3 regions of the Bacillus sp. KH172YL63 genome follow, and region 2 is predicted to be linked to each of the others. Evidence: a T-box and tRNA genes for the amino acid it is inferred to sense, from the RefSeq annotation. Region 2 holds a T-box; the other regions hold tRNA genes.
What was found. The T-box of region 2 lies ahead of proS (proline--tRNA ligase). A T-box ahead of a tRNA ligase gene usually reads a tRNA of that ligase, here a tRNA-Pro.

Region 1 (7,188 bases), 400 kb from region 2:
TCCTAGAGTGCCCAACTGAATGCTGGCAACTAAGATCAAGGGTTGCGCTCGTTGCGGGACTTAACCCAACATCTCACGACACGAGCTGACGACAACCATGCACCACCTGTCACTCTGTCCCCCGAAGGGGAAAGCCCTATCTCTAGGGTTGTCAGAGGATGTCAAGACCTGGTAAGGTTCTTCGCGTTGCTTCGAATTAAACCACATGCTCCACCGCTTGTGCGGGCCCCCGTCAATTCCTTTGAGTTTCAGTCTTGCGACCGTACTCCCCAGGCGGAGTGCTTAATGCGTTAGCTGCAGCACTAAGGGGCGGAAACCCCTAACACTTAGCACTCATCGTTTACGGCGTGGACTACCAGGGTATCTAATCCTGTTTGCTCCCCACGCTTTCGCGCCTCAGTGTCAGTTACAGACCAGAAAGTCGCCTTCGCCACTGGTGTTCCTCCAAATATCTACGCATTTCACCGCTACACTTGGAATTCCACTTTCCTCTTCTGCACTCAAGTTCCCCAGTTTCCAATGACCCTCCACGGTTGAGCCGTGGGCTTTCACATCAGACTTAAGGAACCACCTGCGCGCGCTTTACGCCCAATAATTCCGGACAACGCTTGCCACCTACGTATTACCGCGGCTGCTGGCACGTAGTTAGCCGTGGCTTTCTGGTTAGGTACCGTCAAGGTGCCGCCCTATTTGAACGGCACTTGTTCTTCCCTAACAACAGAGCTTTACGATCCGAAAACCTTCATCACTCACGCGGCGTTGCTCCGTCAGACTTTCGTCCATTGCGGAAGATTCCCTACTGCTGCCTCCCGTAGGAGTCTGGGCCGTGTCTCAGTCCCAGTGTGGCCGATCACCCTCTCAGGTCGGCTACGCATCGTCGCCTTGGTGAGCCGTTACCTCACCAACTAGCTAATGCGCCGCGGGTCCATCTGTAAGTGGTAGCTAAAAGCCACCTTTCAACATCCCCCTCATGCGAGGGAATGAATTATCCGGTATTAGCCCCGGTTTCCCGGAGTTATCCCGATCTTACAGGCAGGTTACCCACGTGTTACTCACCCGTCCGCCGCTGATATCAGGGAGCAAGCTCCCATCAATCCGCTCGACTTGCATGTATTAGGCACGCCGCCAGCGTTCGTCCTGAGCCAGGATCAAACTCTCCGATAAAAGTTTGAATAGCTCTTTAAAATAAATCTAGAATTAACGTTGACGTATTGTCTTGTTTTGTTCAGTTTTCAAGGTTCAATTAAAGGTAATGTTTGGAGCGGGTGAAGGGAATCGAACCCTCATCATCAGCTTGGAAGGCTGAGGTTTTACCACTAAACTACACCCGCATATAAGATTGTGATGGTCGGGAAGACAGGATTCGAACCTGCGACCCCTTGGTCCCAAACCAAGTGCTCTACCAAGCTGAGCTACTTCCCGTCAGAAAAGCATATGTATGATCTTGCGTGTAACACTCGCTAGTAGAAACAAGATGGCGCGCCCGAGAGGAGTCGAACCCCTAACCTTTTGATCCGTAGTCAAACGCTCTATCCAATTGAGCTACGGGCGCAATATTCCTTTGAAACTTTTTGGTGCGGCCGAGAGGACTTGAACCTCCACGGGGTCGCCCCCACTAGGCCCTCAACCTAGCGCGTCTGCCATTCCGCCACGACCGCGTTTTAAAGCGACAAACAATATTATATCGAGGATAACGTTTTATGTCAATAACTTTTTAAATCTTTTTTAAAAGTGCGGGTGAAGGGACTTGAACCCCCACGCCTTGCGGCGCCAGATCCTAAGTCTGGTGCGTCTGCCAATTCCGCCACACCCGCATGATCTGTGTTTCCTCCGTCAAAGCGGAGATGATATGAATTGATTTTGTTGAACAAAATCAATGGTGAGCCATGAAGGACTCGAACCTTCGACCCTCTGATTAAAAGTCAGATGCTCTACCAACTGAGCTAATGGCTCGTAAATGGCTGGGCTAGCTGGATTCGAACCAACGCATGTCGCAGTCAAAGTGCGATGCCTTACCGCTTGGCTATAGCCCAATGAGTTGTCAAAAAGTGACGAGGTTTATATAATAGCATGTCCGACTCTTATAAGTCAATCACTTTTTTAAAAAAATCTGGCGGTCCGGACGGGACTCGAACCCGCGACCTCCTGCGTGACAGGCAGGCATTCTAACCAACTGAACTACCGGACCAGAAATGATCTTTGATGTAAACACGTACTCCGGTCATGCCTCTGTCTTAACAACAATGTTGATCAGGAGGACAATAAAGAAGTAAGTATGACCCGTACGGGATTCGAACCCGTGTTACCGCCGTGAAAGGGCGGTGTCTTAACCGCTTGACCAACGGGCCACGTTCTAAAAATTTTATGGCGGAGAAGGAGGGATTTGAACCCTCGCGCCGGTTGCCCGACCTACACCCTTAGCAGGGGCGCCTCTTCAGCCACTTGAGTACTTCCCCATAAAAATGGCTCCGCAGGCAAGATTCGAACTTGCGACCGATCGGTTAACAGCCGATAGCTCTACCACTGAGCTACTGCGGAACGTGAAGTATTCCATCGCTTAACTCGTCTTATCGACTCTTATGATTATAATGACTCATCGCTTTCTTGTCAACCACTTTCAGTCACTTTTTCAGACTGAAGGCTGCTGTTGCAGGTCAGGATCCTTCATGCTCTAAATTCGATCAGTTCTTCCTTCTTAAACAAGAGCTTGCCCCTGCAGCGTCCGCACACATATTTGCCAGTATTGATCTTTCTTCTTCTTTCATACTGCAGATGACACTTTGAACATATATAGGTAAGGATCCGCTTTCTCTTTGTGCTTTCAGGCAGTGAAGCGCAGTATCTCGGACCTCCCACCTTTTTCAGCAGGTCTTTGAAATCCTGGTCCCCGTGCTTGTACCCTTTCCCTTGAAGATGAAGATGATAATGAACGAGCTCATGCTTGATGATCCCAATCAGCTCATCCAATCCATGCTCGACCAGGTACTTCCGGTTGATATCGATATTGTGGCTTCCGAGCATATACCTTCCTCCGGTCGTTCTTAACCGGGGATTGAAATATGCTTTATGCTGGAACGGCAGTTGGAAGAATCGGTCAGATATTTCTTCCACTAAAACCTGCAATTCTTCATTGGTCATAATCATCCTTCTTTCTTCGTTAGAACATGACAACCTATTATAGCATAAACTAAGTATCACCCTTACTGTTTAGACACGATACACTACGCCGCGGAGTGCCGCTTCACTCAATTTGACTGGTTTCCGGGTGACAAGGAGGTTTACTCATGCCTAAATGGCTCGTGAATCAATTGCGGAAGGCTTATCTTGAGAAAGACCGTTATCAGATCAAACTGCTCAACCAATGCTGGTATTTTTACAGAAAGAAGAATTGTTCGTAATGGCCGGCACATCCGGTCTTCCTACAAAATGCGCTTGATCCCAATAGATTTCCTTATTGGTTGCGCACAGCTTTACACGGCCAAATCCGCAGCCCTCATTAAAAAGAGCCGACCAAGGCAACCTGCGCCAAGTCAGCTCTTTATTATTTATTGAACCATCGTCAATCCGACTCTTCCTTTTTGGGCATCTACACTGTCCACCCATACGGTAACAACGTCACCAACCGATACCACATCCAACGGGTGCTTGACGTAACCGTTTTTCAGTTTCGATATATGAACAAGTCCGTCTTGCTTCACCCCGATATCGATGAATGCACCAAAGTCCACTACGTTGCGAACGGTTCCCTGCAGCTCCATTCCTTCGGTTAGATCCTCAAGTTTCAGTACATCTTTCTTGAGCAACGGTTTTGGGAACTCATCCCGGGGATCCCGGCCAGGACGGATCAATGCATCGATGATGTCCTTCAACGTCAATTGACCAATCTCCAATTCCCCTGAAACATCTTCCACATTCAATTGACTCAGGGCATGCTTCAATTCTTCAGACCCTATATCCTTCTCACTCATCCCCACTTTTGAAAGGAGACGCTTTACATCCTGATAGTTATCCGGGTGGATGGCTGTACGGTCGAGCACTTCTTTTCCTTCCATGATCCTTAAGAAGCCAATGCACTGCTCGTACGTTTTGGCCCCAAGTCTCGGTATTTTCTTCAGCTGTGCCCTTGATTGGAACTTTCCTTCTTCTTCTCTCTTCTTCACAATATTGTTCGCGACTGTCTTCGATAATCCCGCTACATACTGCAACAAGGAAGACGATGCCGTATTCACGTTGACCCCCACCTGGTTCACTGCCGTTTCCACCACGAACGTCAGTGAATCATTCAGCTTCTTCTGTGATACGTCATGCTGATATTGTCCGACACCAACCGATTTCGGGTCTATTTTCACCAGTTCAGCCAGTGGGTCCTGTAAACGCCTCGCAATCGAGACGGCACTTCTTTCCTCTACCTGAAGGTCAGGAAACTCTTCCCTCGCTACCTCCGACGCTGAATAGACACTTGCCCCCGCTTCGTTGACAATAATATAGAAGATGTCATCATTCATATCCTTCAAGACATCGACAACAAACTGCTCGGTTTCCCTTGAGGCTGTCCCATTACCGATCGCTACGACTTCTATATTGTATTTCGTCATGATCCCTTTGATGATGTCCTCTGCCTTCGCCCGCTGGGATTTAGGCGGGTGAGGATAGATGACATTGATATCAAGCGTTTTACCGGTTTCATCGATCACAGCCAATTTACAGCCAGTCCTGAATGCCGGATCTACACCAAGCACCATTTTCCCTTTCATCGGCGGCTGCAGCAACAGCTTCCTTAAATTTTCAGAGAAGATATGGATGGCTTGATCTTCCGCTTTTTCCGTTAACTCATTTCGGATTTCCCTTTCAACAGACGGCTGGATCAGTCTTTTATAACTGTCTTCGATGGCTTCTTTGACGACCGGGGCGGTGATGGAATGGGCATGCTTGATCACCTGCTTTTGTAAGTAAAGCAGAATCCCCTCCATATCCGGCTGGATGCTCACCTTCAGGATGCCTTCCTTCTCCCCTCTGTTCATGGCCAATATACGATGAGGCACGACTTTATTGATCGGCTCCTGATAGTCATAGTACATTTCGAAGACGTTCTTCTCATCTTCCTCTTCCTTTTTCACTTTCGAAACCATTAAGCCTTTTCTGAATGTGTAACTTCTTATGTATTCACGGTACAGGGCTTCATCGGAAATATACTCTGCGATGATGTCTTTCGCACCAGTCAGCGCTTCTTCAGCCGTTGTGACTTCGTTTTCTTCAGAAATATATGAAGAAGCTTCTTCAATCAGGCTGCCCTTTGACGGGAAAGTCATGATCCACTGGGCAAGCGGCTCGAGTCCTTTTTCCTTGGCAACAGTCGCCTTGGTGGGCCTTTTCTGCTTATACGGTCGATATAGATCTTCTACCTTTTGTAGCTTGTCCGCTTTCATGATTGAGGCACGGAGTTCTTCCGTTAGTTTCCCTTGTTCCTCAATTAAACGGATGACTTCTTCTTTCCGCTGTTCAAGGTTCTGTAAGTAATTCCATTGATCCATGATGTTTCGAATTTGCACTTCATCCAATGCACCGGTCTGTTCTTTCCGGTAACGGGCGATGAAAGGAACCGTATTCCCTTCATCAAGTAACGAGATGACATTTTTGACATTTTTGATAGACAGGTTTAATTCTTTTGCCACTTTGTTCAAAAGTGGTTCCTGATTCGTTAATGTTGCCGTCATTCTTATGACCTCCATTAATAGGCTTCTTGTATATTTTATCATAATTAAGGGTGCCCTCCGTGAATAGGCAGATACGTTGTTTCAAATAAAAAAACTTACCCTAAGACAATTAGAGTAAGTTTCCTATGATATATGTTGTATCGTCAGCCGTTCCATCCACCAGGGATTGAATATCTCCCAGCGCCCCGTGAAGCGTTGGGTACTTTTGAAGGATATTCTTGACTCCTGAAATATTGAGTCCATCCGAGTGAATGAGGAACCTTGAGTTGGCATCATAGCTGAACCGTTGTGTTTTGTAGCGCTGGGGCCTTCCAGAGAGATATCCGGTAACCGGTAGAGGGTAAGTCATTTTACCTTCTGGCGCATACATATAGAAACGAATGTTTCCGACACAGCTGTATACAAATTCTTTAGAATGATAATACGCTTTAATGATCGCCACCGCAGCGCCCCGTTTTCTCTGAAGCGCTTCGTTGCAGAGCTGCATGAGTGTGTCCACATCTTCATGGTGATGCTTTTCCACGATTTCGACGACCACGTGCGATGACTCATACGCGAATTCACCGCTGCCTAAACCATCAGCCAGAACACAGATGAAATAATCACTGGTAGAAGTATAGTAATAACTATCTCCACAAAAGGGATTGCCATTTTTCGATACTTGTTCTGCATACAGTTCGATTTCATTTTGTTGAAGATAAGCCATCAATAATGACTCTCCGTATCATCCATCTCTTCCTGTATGGCTTCCCTCAGCTTTTTGATCGCTCTCCGCTGCAGGCGGGACACGTGCATTTGTGAAATACCGAGCTTTTCACCGGCTTCTTTTTGGCTGAGATTTTCTAAGTAAGTGTGTTGGATGATTGCTTTTTCCCTGTCGGAAAGAACATGGAGGACCTTCTCGAGAACCAGTCGCTGGTTTACCTTTTCATATCCTTCATCCTGATCTCCGACGATATCGAGGATTGTGACCGTACTGCCCTCTGAATCGGCCTCGATTGAATGGTCGACAGATAACGCCTGATAACTCCGGCCCATCTCCATCGCTTCGAGCACTTCTTCTTCACTCACTTCGAGGTATTCTGCAATTTCATGTACCTGAGGTGAACGTTCCAGCCGGTTGGTTAACTCTTCAACAGTCGATTTGATCTTCGGACCAAGTTCTTTGATTCTGCGGGGCACGTGGACACTCCACGTTTTATCCCTTAAGAAACGCTTGATTTCTCCGATGATCGTTGGAATCGCAAAAGCCTCGAAAGATCTGCCGAACGATTCATCGTATCTTCTGATTGCACCAAGCAGACCGATCATCCCGACCTGGATGATGTCTTCATGAAACGATCTTCCTTTAGAGTACTTCCTTGCGATGGATTCAACGAGATTCTGATAATGAAGGATAAGCTGGCTTTGGGCATCGTCATCCTGTGTTTCCTGATAGTCCTTGATCCACTGCAGAACCTTTTCCTTTTGTTCC
Region 2 (7,188 bases):
AAGGCTGAACCGATCGAGAAGCTGTTATTATCCAAAGAAGTGAGCTGCGGTGAAATCCCCCACCTCACATACAGCAAGCTGCTTCTCCCTTATTTGGAAGGCGGACGCATTGAGGAAGCGGCACGCTATCAGTCCGAGGGCTATTTTTTCATCTATGATAAACCTCATTTCCTGGTCGAGGCATCGGAACATATCCGTTTCCTTGCCATGACGGACCCTGTGAAAGGGATCAAGGTGTTAGAGCGCCATATTGAGTACGCCGACAGCGCCAAGGACCCATACGGCATGTTCTATTTTTACATGAGCGGGGTCATCCTTCACCGCAAGCTGATAGAAGCGGGACACCGTCCGGGATTTGCCGTCGATATGATGACCGAAATCGCCGAAGAGATTGCAGGTGATTTCGATGAGCGGAACGGAAATGATTTCTTCAGCAGGGAGATGGAGAAGATTTATGCGATGTAAACAGGGATGCGGCATTGTCCTAGCCTTCATGTGTATCCTTGCTTTATTCTCCTGCAGCAATGAGGACGACCGGGAATGGTTTGAAACGAAGGAAGAAGCCATTGAATATGGAACGAGCAAGGTCGAAGGTGACCTCAAATCGACCCTGCTTTCCACCGAAGAGTATGAAGGAGAAACAATCGTCTTCTATGACTATGGAGGCGCTTTGGGAGTCGCAAGCATCTCACGGGGCGAAGAAGGATACAGCTGGTACCGGTCGAACGCCTACCTGGATTTTGAAAGCGACGGCGAAACCTCATACACGACAGCAGGCTTCGACCTTGAAACCGAGAGCGGATTAAAAATTCCGATCTTATGTGGAGAAGCCGTGGATCCTTCCATTGAAAAAATGTTGCTTACCGGGGACGGACCTCAAAGGGAACTCGATATTTTGGGTGATGCCCGACATTTTTATGCCATCCATGATTCAGCATTTACCCAGCTCGAAGTGACAGCGGTGAAACCGGGTGAATAAAATGCAATTGACACCCCTTTTAAATCTCTATATAATCATCTCAAATATATGAAACATTGCCGAGGATCAGTAAAGGGACCTTGTCTTTTCAGAGAGGGGGCGGCTTGGTGAAAAGCCCCTATGGATGAACCTTTGAACCTGCCTCTAAGTTCTGTATCGATTGAAGATATCAGCGGTTCGAGACCGTTATCATGGAATGAGTGTAAAGCTTTGCTTTGAATCAGGGTGGTACCGCCAGAAATGGTCCCTGATGAGAAGCAGGGCTTTTTTTGTTGTATGGGTTGCGGTCATTTTAGTGGGCTCTTCTGGAGAAGGGGAGATGGTGTTGAAAATGGATATCGCCGTTATATTCGGAATTTCGCCGATAAAAATGGGATATCGCCGTTATATTCAGAATTTCGCCGATAAAAGTGAGATTTCGCCGTTAAATGAAAAATATCGCCGATAAACCCATCCGCAGCCCCAATCCCATACCCAAAATCATTCCCAACCAAGCGACGACAATGCTGAAATCAACAAATAAATCAAATAAATCAAACGAGGTGCACAAAATGGCGAAAGAATTTGTGAAAGATGTGACGGGCATGGAGGAAGACTTTGCCCAGTGGTATACGGATGTGGTGACGAAGGCTGAGCTTGTCGATTATTCAAGCGTACGGGGGTCGATGATCATCATGCCTTACGGATATGCGATTTGGGAAAATATCAAGGAGGCTCTTGATGCCAAAATCAAGGAAACCGGTCATGAAAATGTGTATATGCCGCTTTTTATCCCTGAAAGTCTGCTGCAGCGGGAGAAGGATCATATTGAAGGATTTGCGCCGGAAGTGGCGTGGGTGACCCATGGCGGGGAAGAGGAATTGGCGGAGAGACTGTGTGTGCGGCCGACGTCTGAGGTCCTGTTTGGCGAGCATTATAAAAACATTATCCACTCCTATCGTGATCTGCCTAAATTGTACAATCAATGGGCGAATGTGGTGCGCTGGGAAAAGACGACCCGTCCATTCCTCCGTACGCTGGAATTTTTATGGCAGGAGGGGCATACGTGTCATGAGACCGATCAAGATGCCCATGATGAAACGGTAAAGATGCTGGAGGTGTACGCAGAGCTTTGTGAAGAGCTGCTCGCAATCCCTGTCATTAAGGGGCAGAAAACGGAAAAAGAGAAGTTTGCCGGTGCGAAATATACGTATACAATCGAGAGTCTGATGCATGACGGGAAAGCCCTTCAGTCGGGAACTTCCCACCATTTGGGGGATGGATTCGCCAAAGCGTTCGGCATTCAATTCACCGATCGGGAAGGGAAGCTTCAGCACGTGCAGCAGACGTCTTGGGGGCTAACGACCCGCATCATCGGGGCGATGATCATGGTGCATGGAGATGACCGGGGCCTTGTCGTTCCACCAAGGATCGCACCGACCCAGTTGATGATCGTGCCAATTGCCCAACACAAGGAAGGGGTACTTTATTTTGCCTATCAATTGAAGGATCAATTATCAGGACGTGTCCGTGTGGGAATCGATGCGAGTGACAAGAAGCCGGGATGGAAGTTCAATGAGTATGAAATGAAGGGGATCCCTCTCCGTTTGGAAGTTGGTCCACGGGACATCGAGAATGGACAGGTGGTGCTTGCAAGACGGGATACCGGTGAAAAGATCACGGTCTTAATAGAGGAGATTGAGAGGAAAGTCAGTGAATTGCTGCAGGACATCCAGGCAGGTCTGCTTGAAAAAGCCAGAACGCATCGTGAAGAAAAAACGAAGGTTGTGACTTCATTTGACGGATTCAAGGAGACGGTCTCTGAAAAAGGCGGCTTCATTAAAGCGATGTGGTGTGGCGACCGGGTATGTGAAGACAAGATCAAAGAAGAAACCGGTGCGACTTCCAGATGCATGCCTTTCGAGCAGGAAATGATCGCTGATACATGCGTGTGTTGCGGCAAGGGAGCAAAACATCTGGTGTATTGGGCAAAGGCATACTGATGTTGGGGAAAAGCATACTGATCCTGTCGATTACAGCCAGTGTCCTCATGATTGGACTCGCCTTTCTCCAATGGAATCTCGTCGAAATCCTGACTCCTTTTCTCATGCCTTTCGCCTGGGTGGCATCCTGGGGATATTTTCTGACAGTGGCGGTGTTCTCCCTCATCCTCCTGTTTAAGGAACGGAACGTGAAACCCGCTCTGATCCAGACCATCACGGTTCTTTTGCTCGTCTTTTTTCCGTTCACAAAAGTGGTACTGGACATGGACTTCAAGTTAAATAAAGGGGACCGTGAAACGGTTGTGAAAAAAGTGGAGAGCGGAGACCTCGTGCCGAATGTCGCTCATAACGATACCCTCATCCATCTTCCAGAGGAGTATGATGGACTTTCAAAAGGGGGAGGGGAGATTGTCGTAGAGGAAAAGAATGGGGAAACGATGATTCTGTTCTTTACCTTTCGGGGGATCCTTGAGGGCTTCACCGGTTTCGTCTATTCATCCTCGGATGAAAAGCCCCGGACAGGTGATTTCGGTGGGGACTTCATTGAAATCGAAAAGCTTGAAGATCATTGGTATGTCGTCTCTTCTGGGTGAAGGGGGACTTTCTAACCTTTCCTGATTTTTTCGTGAATAAGCCTTCTTTTTCCTCTGTTTACTTAATAAACATAGGTAAAGGAGGCGTGATTATATGGAATTTGGACTCATCGTCATTTTATTCATGGTCTTCGTGGGAATCAGCCTTTGGGTCGTTCATTTCAAGCTTAACCGCATCACCGAGCATGTACAGCAGCTCGATGAAGAATATCTGTCTGATGAGCAGATTGAGCGGGAGTTAGAGGAAGAATGGAATAAGGATAAGTAATGATGCAGGCGTTTCTCGGCAGAGGAGCGCCTTCCGTCTGTTAAAATGTGGTAAATCTGCGGTGTTGGAGCGAGAAGAATAAAATCTATCATTCTCCCACTTCCATTGATACTATTAAAATAAGACCATAAAAGAGGACGTGTGAGTGTGAAGCATAGAGACTTAACGATTGAAACACCACGGCTGGTGATCAGGCCTTTCACCAACAGTGATTACGGCAACTGGATAAGGGAGCATATGAACAGGCTTCCGTCACAGCATAAATACGATGTCGGCTTTCAGGATATGAGAGAGTGCACGGAGTTCTGGTTCCGTGACATGCTGGAGAAGCAGGAGGAAATGATGGAAAAGGATGAAGTCTATATTCTTGGAATCTTTCTGAAGGAAGGACCGACCGTCGGGACGATCGATTTCTCCACGCTCATGAGGTACAACTTTCATTGGGGCCGGGCCGGGTACACCGTCCATAATACTTATTGGAACAGGGGATACGGGAAGGAAGCGATGCGTGCAGCGCTTCAGCTCGCATTCACCAAACTGGGCTATCACCGGATCGAAGCCCATATCAATCTTGACAACACACCCTCCATCAAGCTCGCAGAAAGCATCGGCATGCAGTATGAATGCACAAGAAAAGGCTTCATCTATGAGTTCGGCAAATGGACGGACAATCTTGTGTACTATGCGAATGCAGGGGAGAATGATTGAGGTATGAAGGAGTTCTCTGTGGGGAAATCAATCAATACTTTTAATTTGATGGTAGGTTGAACATCATCACCTGTAGGATAAAGGCGAACAATCACTGTGAGTTTCTTGCATCACCAGATACACCGCTGTTGATTTCCGTGCAAGACTTCGCTTTCCTCGGGCGGAAGGCGAGCCTCCTCGTCGCTAGCGCTCCTGCGGGGTCTCACCTTTTCCGCTTTTCCCGCAGGAGTCTTCGTCTTGCACTCCAATCAACAGCTGGAACCTGCAGAATACATGTATGAAGCAGTATTGTTATAAAAGAAAAATCCGGACGATTTAGATTATAATCAAATCAATCGTCCGGATTTTTTGTGAATGAAACGCTTATGTTCAGCTACATACAACTGCTCGTTCACTCTTGAGTGGAGCGGAAATCAACAGCGGTGTAATGCGTGTCTCAAAAATTAATACCTCAATTTTGTTATATCAATATAACATCATCCGCCGATATGATGCATTTCAACTTTCTTTCTTTCAAGGGACTTGTTCTCACGGTCTTCTGAATAGCGGTCCTGGCGGCCGAACCATATATTCTTGATTTCGTCGGTGATTGTGCCGGCTTCGTCTGAACGAAGAATGGTCTTGAGATCATGTCCGTTCGATGCGAATAAGCAGGTGAACAATTTTCCGTCTGCCGATAAACGGGCACGGTTGCAGCTTGAGCAAAAGGCGTCAGATACAGATGAGATCACGCCGATTTCTTCCTTGCTTCCCACATAACGATACCTTTTGGCGACTTCTCCTTTGTAGTTCGGATCGATCGGTTCGATGGGCATCACTTTGTGGATGTCGTCCAGGATCTGCTGCTTAGAATAGACTTCGTCCAGCTTCCACTGGTTGGAGTTTCCGACATCCATATATTCTATGAACCTTAGAATATGGCCTTTTTCACGGAAGAATTCAGCCATTGGAACGACTTCCTGCTCGTTCATCCCCCGCTTGACGACCATATTGATCTTCACCTTCAGGCCTGCTTCAGAGGCTGCGTCGATGCCGTTCAATACTGTTTGGACCGACACACCCCGTCCGTTGATGCTTCCGAATATATCATCATTCAAGGAATCCAGGCTGATTGAAACCCGGTCCAATCCTGCAGCTTTCAAATCTTTTGCAAACTTAGGCAGAAGGGATCCGTTTGTTGTCATGGCGATATCGTTCAATCCGTCAATTTGTTTTAATTTACTGATTAACATGGGTAAGTCTTTCCGCATGAGGGGTTCTCCTCCGGTGATGCGGAGCTTTTTTACACCGAGTTCCTTCACGAAGATGTTGGTCAGGTGCTCGATTTCCTCGAACGAGAGCAGCTCTCCTTTTTTCAGGAAAGGAAAGTCAGGCCCGAAAATCTCAGCAGGCATGCAGTATGTGCATCTGAAGTTGCATTTATCCGTGACAGATATGCGCAGGTCGCGGAGAGGGCGCTTGAGCTTGTCCAGCACTGGTTGATTCATGTTGAGGTTCCTCCTTTCCAGGTTACACTTCTGGCTGATCTATGATTCTTTCTGGATGTGAATAGACATTGAAAGATGTTCCACGGATGAATCCGACTGTCGTGATATTCAAGTCATTGGCGAGCTTGATGGCAAGATCGGTCGGGGCAGACTTGGAAAGCACCATTCCGACTCCGATCTTGGCAGCCTTCAATAACACTTCAGAAGAAATCCTGCCGCTGAACACGAGGATTTTATCCCGGACGGAAATTTTGTTGATTAAGCTATATCCGTATAATTTATCGAGGGCATTATGCCTGCCGATGTCTGCCCGGTCAATGAGCACTTCACTGGTGGTACATAGGGCTGCGTTGTGAACGCCGCCGGTATTTTTGAACACATGGCTGTTTTCTTGCATCGCCTTCATCAGTTGTATGCACTGTTCCGGGTGGATCGTCGTCTTCATCATCGATGTCTTGGCAGTGCGGGCATCGTTTTGGAAATAAAACTGTCTGCTTTTCCCGCAGCAGGATCCGATGACCCGTTTAGCATATTGCCTTTGATCCATATCAATCTTTGTTTTGAGCTTGACGTAGGCGAAGCCCCCGTCTTGATCGATTTTGAAATCGGTTATGTCATCTTTAAAAAGGATGGCGCCCTCAGAGGCGAGGAAGCCAATGACCAGTTCTTCTAAATGAGTAGGGGAGCACACCATTGTGGCAAACTCTTCTCCGTTGATGAAGATGGTAAGGGCAAATTCTATGACGATATCATCTTCCAACTCTTCCAGTCTGCCATTTCTATATTTCGTGATGGACCGTTGTTGGCTCATCATTTCATCCATATTGTTCACACCCATTACTATTAAATGATAATTAGTATCATCTAAACACAAAAAAATTGAGAAAACAAGCGGGAGCGTTTTCCTAAAATTTAAAAATAAGTTGAAATGTCAAACGTTTTCATGCTATTATTTTTACAAGTTCACAAATCTGTAACATAAATTTGATTCGGGATAGCGCTCCTGTCTTCGGTTATATTTATGTGGAGATTTATTTAAAGATTGTAACTGTTGGGCCAATAGTAGCGAATCCTGCTGTTTACTAACCGTTAATCTTCCAAAAAAAGAAATGCCTTTTTGCATTTTTTTTGGAGGTTAGCGGTTTTTGTTTTGGAAAAAATAATAGAGGGC
Region 3 (7,188 bases), 1.4 Mb from region 2:
TCATCAGCGCTCCTTGAATCATCCCTTTACGAATGACGATTGGATTGTTTGGATCTCCGATAAGCTTTACACCATCTTCCACTTTCACGTCTTTATCCAAGATCACATTCTCTAGTACACAGTTATCTCCAATTTGACTCTTTTGCATAATGATGCTGTTGAAAATCGCTGTATTTTTGCCGACTTTCACGGCACGGAACACTGTGGAATTGCGCACTTCCCCTTCAATGAAGCATCCATTGGCAATAATGCTGTTCTTGACGCTTGCTGCAGAAGTATACCGAGTCGGCGGCTCATCCTTCACTTTCGTATAAACCGGGGAATCTTTCTTGAACAGCTCTTTCCAATAAGATAAATTCAGGAGCTTCATACTGGCTTCATAGTACTCTTCAATACAATCAATCGTCTGGACGAATCCGTCATGCTCATAACCACAAACCTTTAGCCCGTTATCCATGTCATTCACAACATCTTGCATGCACGTATAGCGGGACTCCCTGCGCTCCTTGATCAAATCAATCAGCGTGGAGGTCTTGACCAAATACATTTCCATCGATTTACCTTTATGTCGCATTTCAGTGATATCACATCCGATTCGCACATGTCGCTCAAGCACCGGCTGAAAATCGATATTCGCCAATGTATAACAGTTGCTGATCAATGCGTACTCCTGGGTGCTCCGGTTGAAGTAGTCGAGATGATGGGCGAAATGATTGAATGACCCCACACCCTCTTCATTTGCTTCAAGTCCAGGTGCCGGGAAGAAAAACAGCCCATCACGCTTCCGGTTCAGATCCCAGTTCTTCCCCGAGCCGAGATGGTCCATAAGGGAACGATACTGAAACTTCGGAAAAATGGCCACCGAACCGATATCAGAATTCACCATATTCGACAGAACAAAGTCGATCAAACGGTATCTCCCTGCAATCGGCAAAGCCGCTAATGAACGATGTAATAATAGATCTTCCAACGACTCGTAATAACTCGTAGCATCAATAACACCAAGCATTGTATTTTTCAAGATATTTCCTCCTCTTATGTTGTGATAATGATATTCGCCTCAGACTTTTTCTTGTTCCAACAATGTTTCTATGAATGATTCAGTCACAAGAATGATTTCATCAGATCCCTCTTCCGGCATGATGCACAGCCCGCTTGGAACTTTCACATTGGATGGTACTATGGCTTGCTCGATATATGCGTTTTCTCCGATGACAGCGTCAGGCATGATCACGGAACGAACGACATGTGCTCCCTTTTTCACCGTCGTCCCCTGGAACAGGACAGATTTACGGATGGTCCCTTCGATCGTACATCCTTCATTGACAAGCGATCCCTCGACCAATGCATCTTCTGCGATATATTGAGGAGGCTCATTCGGATTCACTGAATACACCCTCCAGTCATGATCGAACAGATTCAGCTCGTTTTCCTCATCAATCAAATCCATATTCGCGTCCCATAAGCTCTTCACTGTGCCGACATCCTTCCAGTAACCCTGGAACGGGTAAGCCATCAGCTTCTTCTTCTCATCAAGCAAGAGCGGGATGACATCCTTTCCAAAGTCATGGCTTGAGTCAGGGTTCCGTTCATCCATCTCCAAGTAATCTTTAAGCACCGAATAGTTAAAGATGTAAATGCCCATTGACGCCAGATTACTTTTTGGAAAAGCAGGTTTTTCTTCGAATTCCGTGACCCTCATATCATCATTCGTGTTCATCAGGCCGAAACGGCTCGCTTCATCCCAGCCCACTTCAATGACAGAAATCGAGACGTCTGCTTTTTTCTCGATATGATAATCAAGCATTTTGCTGTAGTCCATCTTGTAAATATGGTCACCGGACAGAATCAATACGTACTCAGGATCATACTGCTCAAGGTAATTCATATTTTGATAGATGGCACTTGCCGTCCCCGTATACCAGCGCATTTCGGATGATTCAGCATAAGGCGGCAGCACCGTCACCCCGCCGTGTTTCCGGTCAAGATCCCACGCGCTTCCGATCCCGATATAAGAATTTAATACGAGTGGCTGGTACTGGGTGAGGACACCAACTGTATCAATCCCTGAATTTGTACAATTGCTCAGGGTGAAATCAATAATCCTGTACTTTCCTCCGAATGGTACAGCCGGCTTCGCCAGGCTTTTGGTCAAAGAACTCAATCGACTCCCTTTTCCACCTGCTAATAACATGGCCACGCATCTACCTTTTGCCATCTTTCCTTCTCCCCTTCCAATCGTTTGGTTTTAAATAAACGGCTGCATATGGTGGAATCGTCATTTCCACATAGCCTTCCCTTCCGTGGTATCCCTCTTTATGCACAGTGAGCGGCAGCGGATTCACCTGATGGGAACCGCCAAATCGCTCATCATCACTGTTCCAGATTTCCTCGTACTCCGCTGCGTTGTTCACCCCTACTTTATACTGGTGATACACGTTCGGACTGAAATTGCAGATGATCACCAGATGATCCCCTTCTTCGCCCCCATAACGGATGAAAGAAAAAATCTGCTGTGCTGCATTATTGACATCCACCCACTCAAATCCCTCAGAGCGATGGTCCATTTGGAATAACGGTGCAGCACCATTATATAAATGCAGAAGTTCTTTGAAATATGAATTGAATTTATGATGAAATTCGTAATCCATCAAATGCCAATCCAGTTCTTCCAGGTCCTTCCACTCAGAGAAAGGTGCCAACTCGCTCCCCATGAACAAAAGCTTCTTCCCTGGATGGGCGAACATATAACTCAGCAGCAGACGATATTGTGCGAATTTCTGCCAATAATCACCCGGCATCTTATTTAACAACGACTTCTTCCCATGTACCACTTCATCATGGGAGAAAGGAAGGACATAATTCTCTGAATAGGCATACAACAGCGAAAAGGTAATCAGCGAATGTACATGCCTTCTTTCAGAGGGTTCGGTTTCCATATATTTAAGGACGTCATTCATCCATCCCATGTTCCACTTATAATTAAATCCCAGGCCTCCATAATGGACAGGTGATGTCACCTGCGGCCAGTCTGTTGAATCCTCTGCCATCATCAGGATGGAAGGATCATACTCAAACACTGCCGTATTCAATTTCTTCAAGAATTGGATGGCACCGTCATTCGGAGCCGTCTGTCCCTGATTCGCCCAGTAAATGATATTGGCAACAGCATCGATCCGGAACCCATCAATATGATACATTTCCATCCAAAAGCGGGCATTGGATATGAGGAAACTCCTGACTTCCCCTTTTCCAAGGTCAAAATTCGCCGTCCCCCACGTATAATTCTCACGATCCCGTTCTTCTCCGTACTCATAAGCAAATGAACCGTCAAATTCATACAGGCCGTGTGCATCCTTACAAAAGTGCCCCGGGACCCAGTCAAGGATCACCCCGATGGAATGTAGGTGACACTCATTCACAAAGGCCATCAGCTCATGTGGAGAACCGTACCTGCTTGTAGGAGAGTAATAACCGGTCCCCTGATACCCCCAGGACCTGTCAAAAGGATGCTCTGTGACCGGGAGAAGCTCTATATGGGTAAAGCCATGCGCCTTTACATGAGGAATCAATTGCTGAGCCAATTCCTTGTAGGAAAGAAACTTGCCTGCTTTCTTCTTCCATGTGCCTAAATGCACTTCATAGATCGACATCGGCCTATCGTAGACCGCTTGCGAGGCCCTTTCTTCAAGCCACTTCTCATCTTCCCAGGCGAATCCCTGGAGGTCGTACACGACACTTGCGGTTCGCGGGCGCTTCTCAGAGGCAAACCCATATGGATCCGCCTTTAATTTCTTGGTGCCATAAGGAGTCGTGATTTCATATTTATACGTTTCTCCCGTCAAATCCCCCTGTATACGGGCCGTCCATATCCCTTGGTCATTGCGGCGTCTAAGTTCATACCCGACACCATTCCAATCGTTAAACGAACCCACTACTGTAACCTGTCTAGCTTTCGGTGCCCAAACGCAAAATTCTGTATGAGTGCCTGTAGCATCCCTCACTACATGTGCCCCCATAAACTGATAGGCCTGCTGCATACTTCCCTCATGAAATAAATAAACATCATAATCTGTTATGGTCATTGCGTTCATCAACTCACCTACACTTTTTCAATCTACATACTACTTTCTTTTAACATCAGTAAAATCCTTTAACTAATCGTCGCTCAATTACGACAATTTACTACACTCCTTACGTTAACTTCGGCATAATTGGATATTAATGACAAATGATAAGGTTTACATTTTGATTTAGCAGTAAAAACAGAGGAAATCGATAGCGAAGTTTGTCGAAAGTTTTTTCACTTAAAATGAAATTAATAAGAGAGGATATAGAGAAATACTTGAAGTTTGAATCAAATGGGTTCAATAGGATAGGTAGTGGAGTTGTCGAACGGTGGAAGGTGAATGGGTAAATCAAGTTTTTGTACAAGGACTAAATAACAGATGATGTAAACCAAATAGTAGACAATTTCTTAAATTTCAGGAGAGTGTGATAGAGAAGGAGGGATCACAGCATACGTCTTTACAAGGAGAAGCTGTTCGGAGTTGAAGCGCTGCATGTGCCGGAGAGAAGATGAGAGATTTTGGACGGCTTCAGAAAGCATTGATTTTTCAAATATGCGGGAGGGCTATTTTCCCGGGGATGTAGATGGCTGGCCGGTTTGCTCGCTTGAGCCCTGCCGACAGAGGAGGAATGTATGACTTGAAATTTTTATCAACGCAAGGCTGGATGAAAGCAGCTGAAGGTTTATAAACAAAATAAAAAAGACTATCATGATGATAGTCTTTTTTAATATGACCCATACGGGATTCGAACCCGTGTTACCGCCGTGAAAGGGCGGTGTCTTAACCGCTTGACCAATGGGCCAAGATGGCGGAGAAGGAGGGATTTGAACCCTCGCGCCAGTTGCCCGACCTACACCCTTAGCAGGGGCGCCTCTTCAGCCACTTGAGTACTTCCCCGTAATTGGCTCCGCAGGCAAGATTCGAACTTGCGACCGATCGGTTAACAGCCGATAGCTCTACCACTGAGCTACTGCGGAATAATATGATGGTGGGCCTAAGTGGACTCGAACCACCGACCTCACGCTTATCAGGCGTGCGCTCTAACCAGCTGAGCTATAGGCCCATAAAATAATTGGAGCGGGTGAAGGGAATCGAACCCTCATCATCAGCTTGGAAGGCTGAGGTTTTACCACTAAACTACACCCGCAAAAGAATGAAAATATGGGGCGACTGATGGGAATCGAACCCACGAATGCCTGAACCACAATCAGGTGCGTTAACCACTTCGCCACAATCGCCATAATATTCACAAACAAAAAATGGTGGCTCAGGACGGAATCGAACCGCCGACACATGGATTTTCAGTCCATTGCTCTACCAACTGAGCTACTGAGCCATATTATTCTAAATATTTTAAAAAAAACAAATGGCGGTCCGGACGGGACTCGAACCCGCGACCTCCTGCGTGACAGGCAGGCATTCTAACCAACTGAACTACCGGACCAGAGTTTTTTTGCGTCAGCAAAAATAACTTTCATTACTTTACGTCAGCAAAATATGGTTCATTACCTTGCGTTAGCAAAAATGGTATTGCGGGGACAGGATTTGAACCTGCGACCTTCGGGTTATGAGCCCGACGAGCTACCGAACTGCTCCACCCCGCGACGTTAAGAATATAATTTAAAAATGGAGGAGGAAGGGGGATTCGAACCCCCGCGGGCTGTTACACCCCTGTCGGTTTTCAAGACCGATCCCTTCAGCCGGACTTGGGTATTCCTCCGTATTGAAAAATGGTACTTGGTGGACCTTGTAGGACTCGAACCTACGACCGGACGGTTATGAGCCGTCTGCTCTAACCAACTGAGCTAAAGGTCCCTATTGGTAGCGGCGGAGGGGATCGAACCCCCGACCTCACGGGTATGAACCGTACGCTCTAGCCAGCTGAGCTACACCGCCAAGAAACAAGCTATGTTGAAGTATGAAAGTTTCGTTACTGTCGTAAAAAAACTTGGTGGAGCCTAGCGGGATCGAACCGCTGACCTCCTGCGTGCAAAGCAGGCGCTCTCCCAGCTGAGCTAAGGCCCCATATGAAGTGGTCGGGAAGACAGGATTCGAACCTGCGACCCCTTGGTCCCAAACCAAGTGCTCTACCAAGCTGAGCTACTTCCCGAAATATGGCGCGCCCGAGAGGAGTCGAACCCCTAACCTTTTGATCCGTAGTCAAACGCTCTATCCAATTGAGCTACGGGCGCAAGATGTAAATATTGTTGTTTTTTTACTTTTTAAAGCACCTTATGGAAAGATAATTTGCTTGCGCAAAAATCTATGGTGCCGAGGACCGGAATCGAACCGGTACGGTAGTCACCTACCGCAGGATTTTAAGTCCTGTGCGTCTGCCAGTTCCGCCACCCCGGCTAGTATGGAGCGGAAGACGGGATTCGAACCCGCGACCCCCACCTTGGCAAGGTGGTGTTCTACCACTGAACTACTTCCGCAAAACAAATGGTGCGGGTGAAGGGACTTGAACCCCCACGCCTCGCGGCGCCAGATCCTAAGTCTGGTGCGTCTGCCAATTCCGCCACACCCGCAAATTGTAAGTCATTGAACTTACATGATAAAAATGGTGAGCCATGAAGGATTCGAACCTTCGACCCTCTGATTAAAAGTCAGATGCTCTACCAACTGAGCTAATGGCTCTCAAAAAACCAAATGGTGCCGGCAAGAGGACTTGAACCCCCAACCTACTGATTACAAGTCAGTTGCTCTACCAGTTGAGCTACACCGGCAAGTGTAATGGTGGAGGATGACGGGATCGAACCGCCGACCCTCTGCTTGTAAGGCAGATGCTCTCCCAGCTGAGCTAATCCTCCATTATATATAGCCTGGCGACGTCCTACTCTCACAGGGGGAGATCCCCCAACTACCATCGGCGCTGAAGAGCTTAACTTCCGTGTTCGGCATGGGAACGGGTGTGACCTCTTCGCCATAATCACCAGACTATTGTTTATCCTTTAAAAGGACAAGTTCTATTATATCGTGTTGATATAATTTTTCAAGGCTTTTTTTATACTTTCGCATAAAATTTATTCCCTGAAAACTAGATAAAGAATTGATGTCAAGAAAGCCGAATATCAGCCTGTTGTTCATATAAATATGACTCTTTGTGGTTAAGTCCTCG

Region 1: it encodes a tRNA-Pro, which carries the amino acid that the T-box ahead of proS (proline--tRNA ligase) is inferred to sense. The anticodon was not compared.
Region 3: it encodes a tRNA-Pro, which carries the amino acid that the T-box ahead of proS (proline--tRNA ligase) is inferred to sense. The anticodon was not compared.

What each region holds. Positions count from the first base shown of each region.
Region 1 covers NZ_AP022842.1:254,686-261,873, reverse strand. Annotated here, with positions in the region: rRNA gene KH172YL63_RS01465 (16S ribosomal RNA) at 1-1,164, opposite strand, end outside; tRNA gene KH172YL63_RS01460 (tRNA-Gly) at 1,258-1,331, opposite strand; tRNA gene KH172YL63_RS01455 (tRNA-Pro) at 1,346-1,422, opposite strand; tRNA gene KH172YL63_RS01450 (tRNA-Arg) at 1,476-1,552, opposite strand; tRNA gene KH172YL63_RS01445 (tRNA-Leu) at 1,573-1,658, opposite strand; tRNA gene KH172YL63_RS01440 (tRNA-Leu) at 1,733-1,814, opposite strand; tRNA gene KH172YL63_RS01435 (tRNA-Lys) at 1,878-1,953, opposite strand; tRNA gene KH172YL63_RS01430 (tRNA-Gln) at 1,959-2,033, opposite strand; tRNA gene KH172YL63_RS01425 (tRNA-Asp) at 2,112-2,188, opposite strand; tRNA gene KH172YL63_RS01420 (tRNA-Glu) at 2,277-2,348, opposite strand; tRNA gene KH172YL63_RS01415 (tRNA-Ser) at 2,366-2,456, opposite strand; tRNA gene KH172YL63_RS01410 (tRNA-Asn) at 2,464-2,538, opposite strand; gene KH172YL63_RS01405 (SprT family protein) at 2,665-3,138, opposite strand; gene cmpA (cortex morphogenetic protein CmpA) at 3,285-3,398, shown strand; gene KH172YL63_RS01395 (Tex family protein) at 3,546-5,714, opposite strand; gene KH172YL63_RS01390 (PP2C family serine/threonine-protein phosphatase) at 5,824-6,420, opposite strand; gene sigB (RNA polymerase sigma factor SigB) at 6,420-7,188, opposite strand, start outside.
Region 2 covers NZ_AP022842.1:657,245-664,432, forward strand. Annotated here, with positions in the region: gene KH172YL63_RS03240 (hypothetical protein) at 1-465, shown strand, start outside; gene KH172YL63_RS03245 (hypothetical protein) at 455-979, shown strand; T-box leader at 1,027-1,231, shown strand; gene proS (proline--tRNA ligase) at 1,531-2,961, shown strand; gene KH172YL63_RS03255 (hypothetical protein) at 2,961-3,554, shown strand; gene KH172YL63_RS03260 (hypothetical protein) at 3,649-3,822, shown strand; gene KH172YL63_RS03265 (GNAT family N-acetyltransferase) at 3,970-4,530, shown strand; partial or broken gene KH172YL63_RS21540 (hypothetical protein) at 4,597-4,782, opposite strand; gene moaA (GTP 3',8-cyclase MoaA) at 5,007-6,017, opposite strand; gene fdhD (formate dehydrogenase accessory sulfurtransferase FdhD) at 6,040-6,840, opposite strand.
Region 3 covers NZ_AP022842.1:3,458,987-3,466,174, forward strand. Annotated here, with positions in the region: gene KH172YL63_RS17665 (GlgC family sugar phosphate nucleotidyltransferase) at 1-1,021, opposite strand, end outside; gene KH172YL63_RS17670 (glucose-1-phosphate adenylyltransferase) at 1,061-2,218, opposite strand; partial or broken gene glgB (1,4-alpha-glucan branching enzyme) at 2,208-4,094, opposite strand; tRNA gene KH172YL63_RS17680 (tRNA-Glu) at 4,801-4,872, opposite strand; tRNA gene KH172YL63_RS17685 (tRNA-Ser) at 4,877-4,967, opposite strand; tRNA gene KH172YL63_RS17690 (tRNA-Asn) at 4,973-5,047, opposite strand; tRNA gene KH172YL63_RS17695 (tRNA-Ile) at 5,057-5,133, opposite strand; tRNA gene KH172YL63_RS17700 (tRNA-Gly) at 5,144-5,217, opposite strand; tRNA gene KH172YL63_RS17705 (tRNA-His) at 5,233-5,308, opposite strand; tRNA gene KH172YL63_RS17710 (tRNA-Phe) at 5,331-5,406, opposite strand; tRNA gene KH172YL63_RS17715 (tRNA-Asp) at 5,438-5,514, opposite strand; tRNA gene KH172YL63_RS17720 (tRNA-Met) at 5,601-5,674, opposite strand; tRNA gene KH172YL63_RS17725 (tRNA-Ser) at 5,698-5,790, opposite strand; tRNA gene KH172YL63_RS17730 (tRNA-Ile) at 5,809-5,885, opposite strand; tRNA gene KH172YL63_RS17735 (tRNA-Met) at 5,890-5,966, opposite strand; tRNA gene KH172YL63_RS17740 (tRNA-Ala) at 6,020-6,095, opposite strand; tRNA gene KH172YL63_RS17745 (tRNA-Pro) at 6,104-6,180, opposite strand; tRNA gene KH172YL63_RS17750 (tRNA-Arg) at 6,186-6,262, opposite strand; tRNA gene KH172YL63_RS17755 (tRNA-Leu) at 6,337-6,425, opposite strand; tRNA gene KH172YL63_RS17760 (tRNA-Gly) at 6,431-6,505, opposite strand; tRNA gene KH172YL63_RS17765 (tRNA-Leu) at 6,514-6,598, opposite strand; tRNA gene KH172YL63_RS17770 (tRNA-Lys) at 6,632-6,707, opposite strand; tRNA gene KH172YL63_RS17775 (tRNA-Thr) at 6,721-6,796, opposite strand; tRNA gene KH172YL63_RS17780 (tRNA-Val) at 6,805-6,880, opposite strand; rRNA gene rrf (5S ribosomal RNA) at 6,891-7,007, opposite strand; rRNA gene KH172YL63_RS17790 (23S ribosomal RNA) at 7,174-7,188, opposite strand, start outside.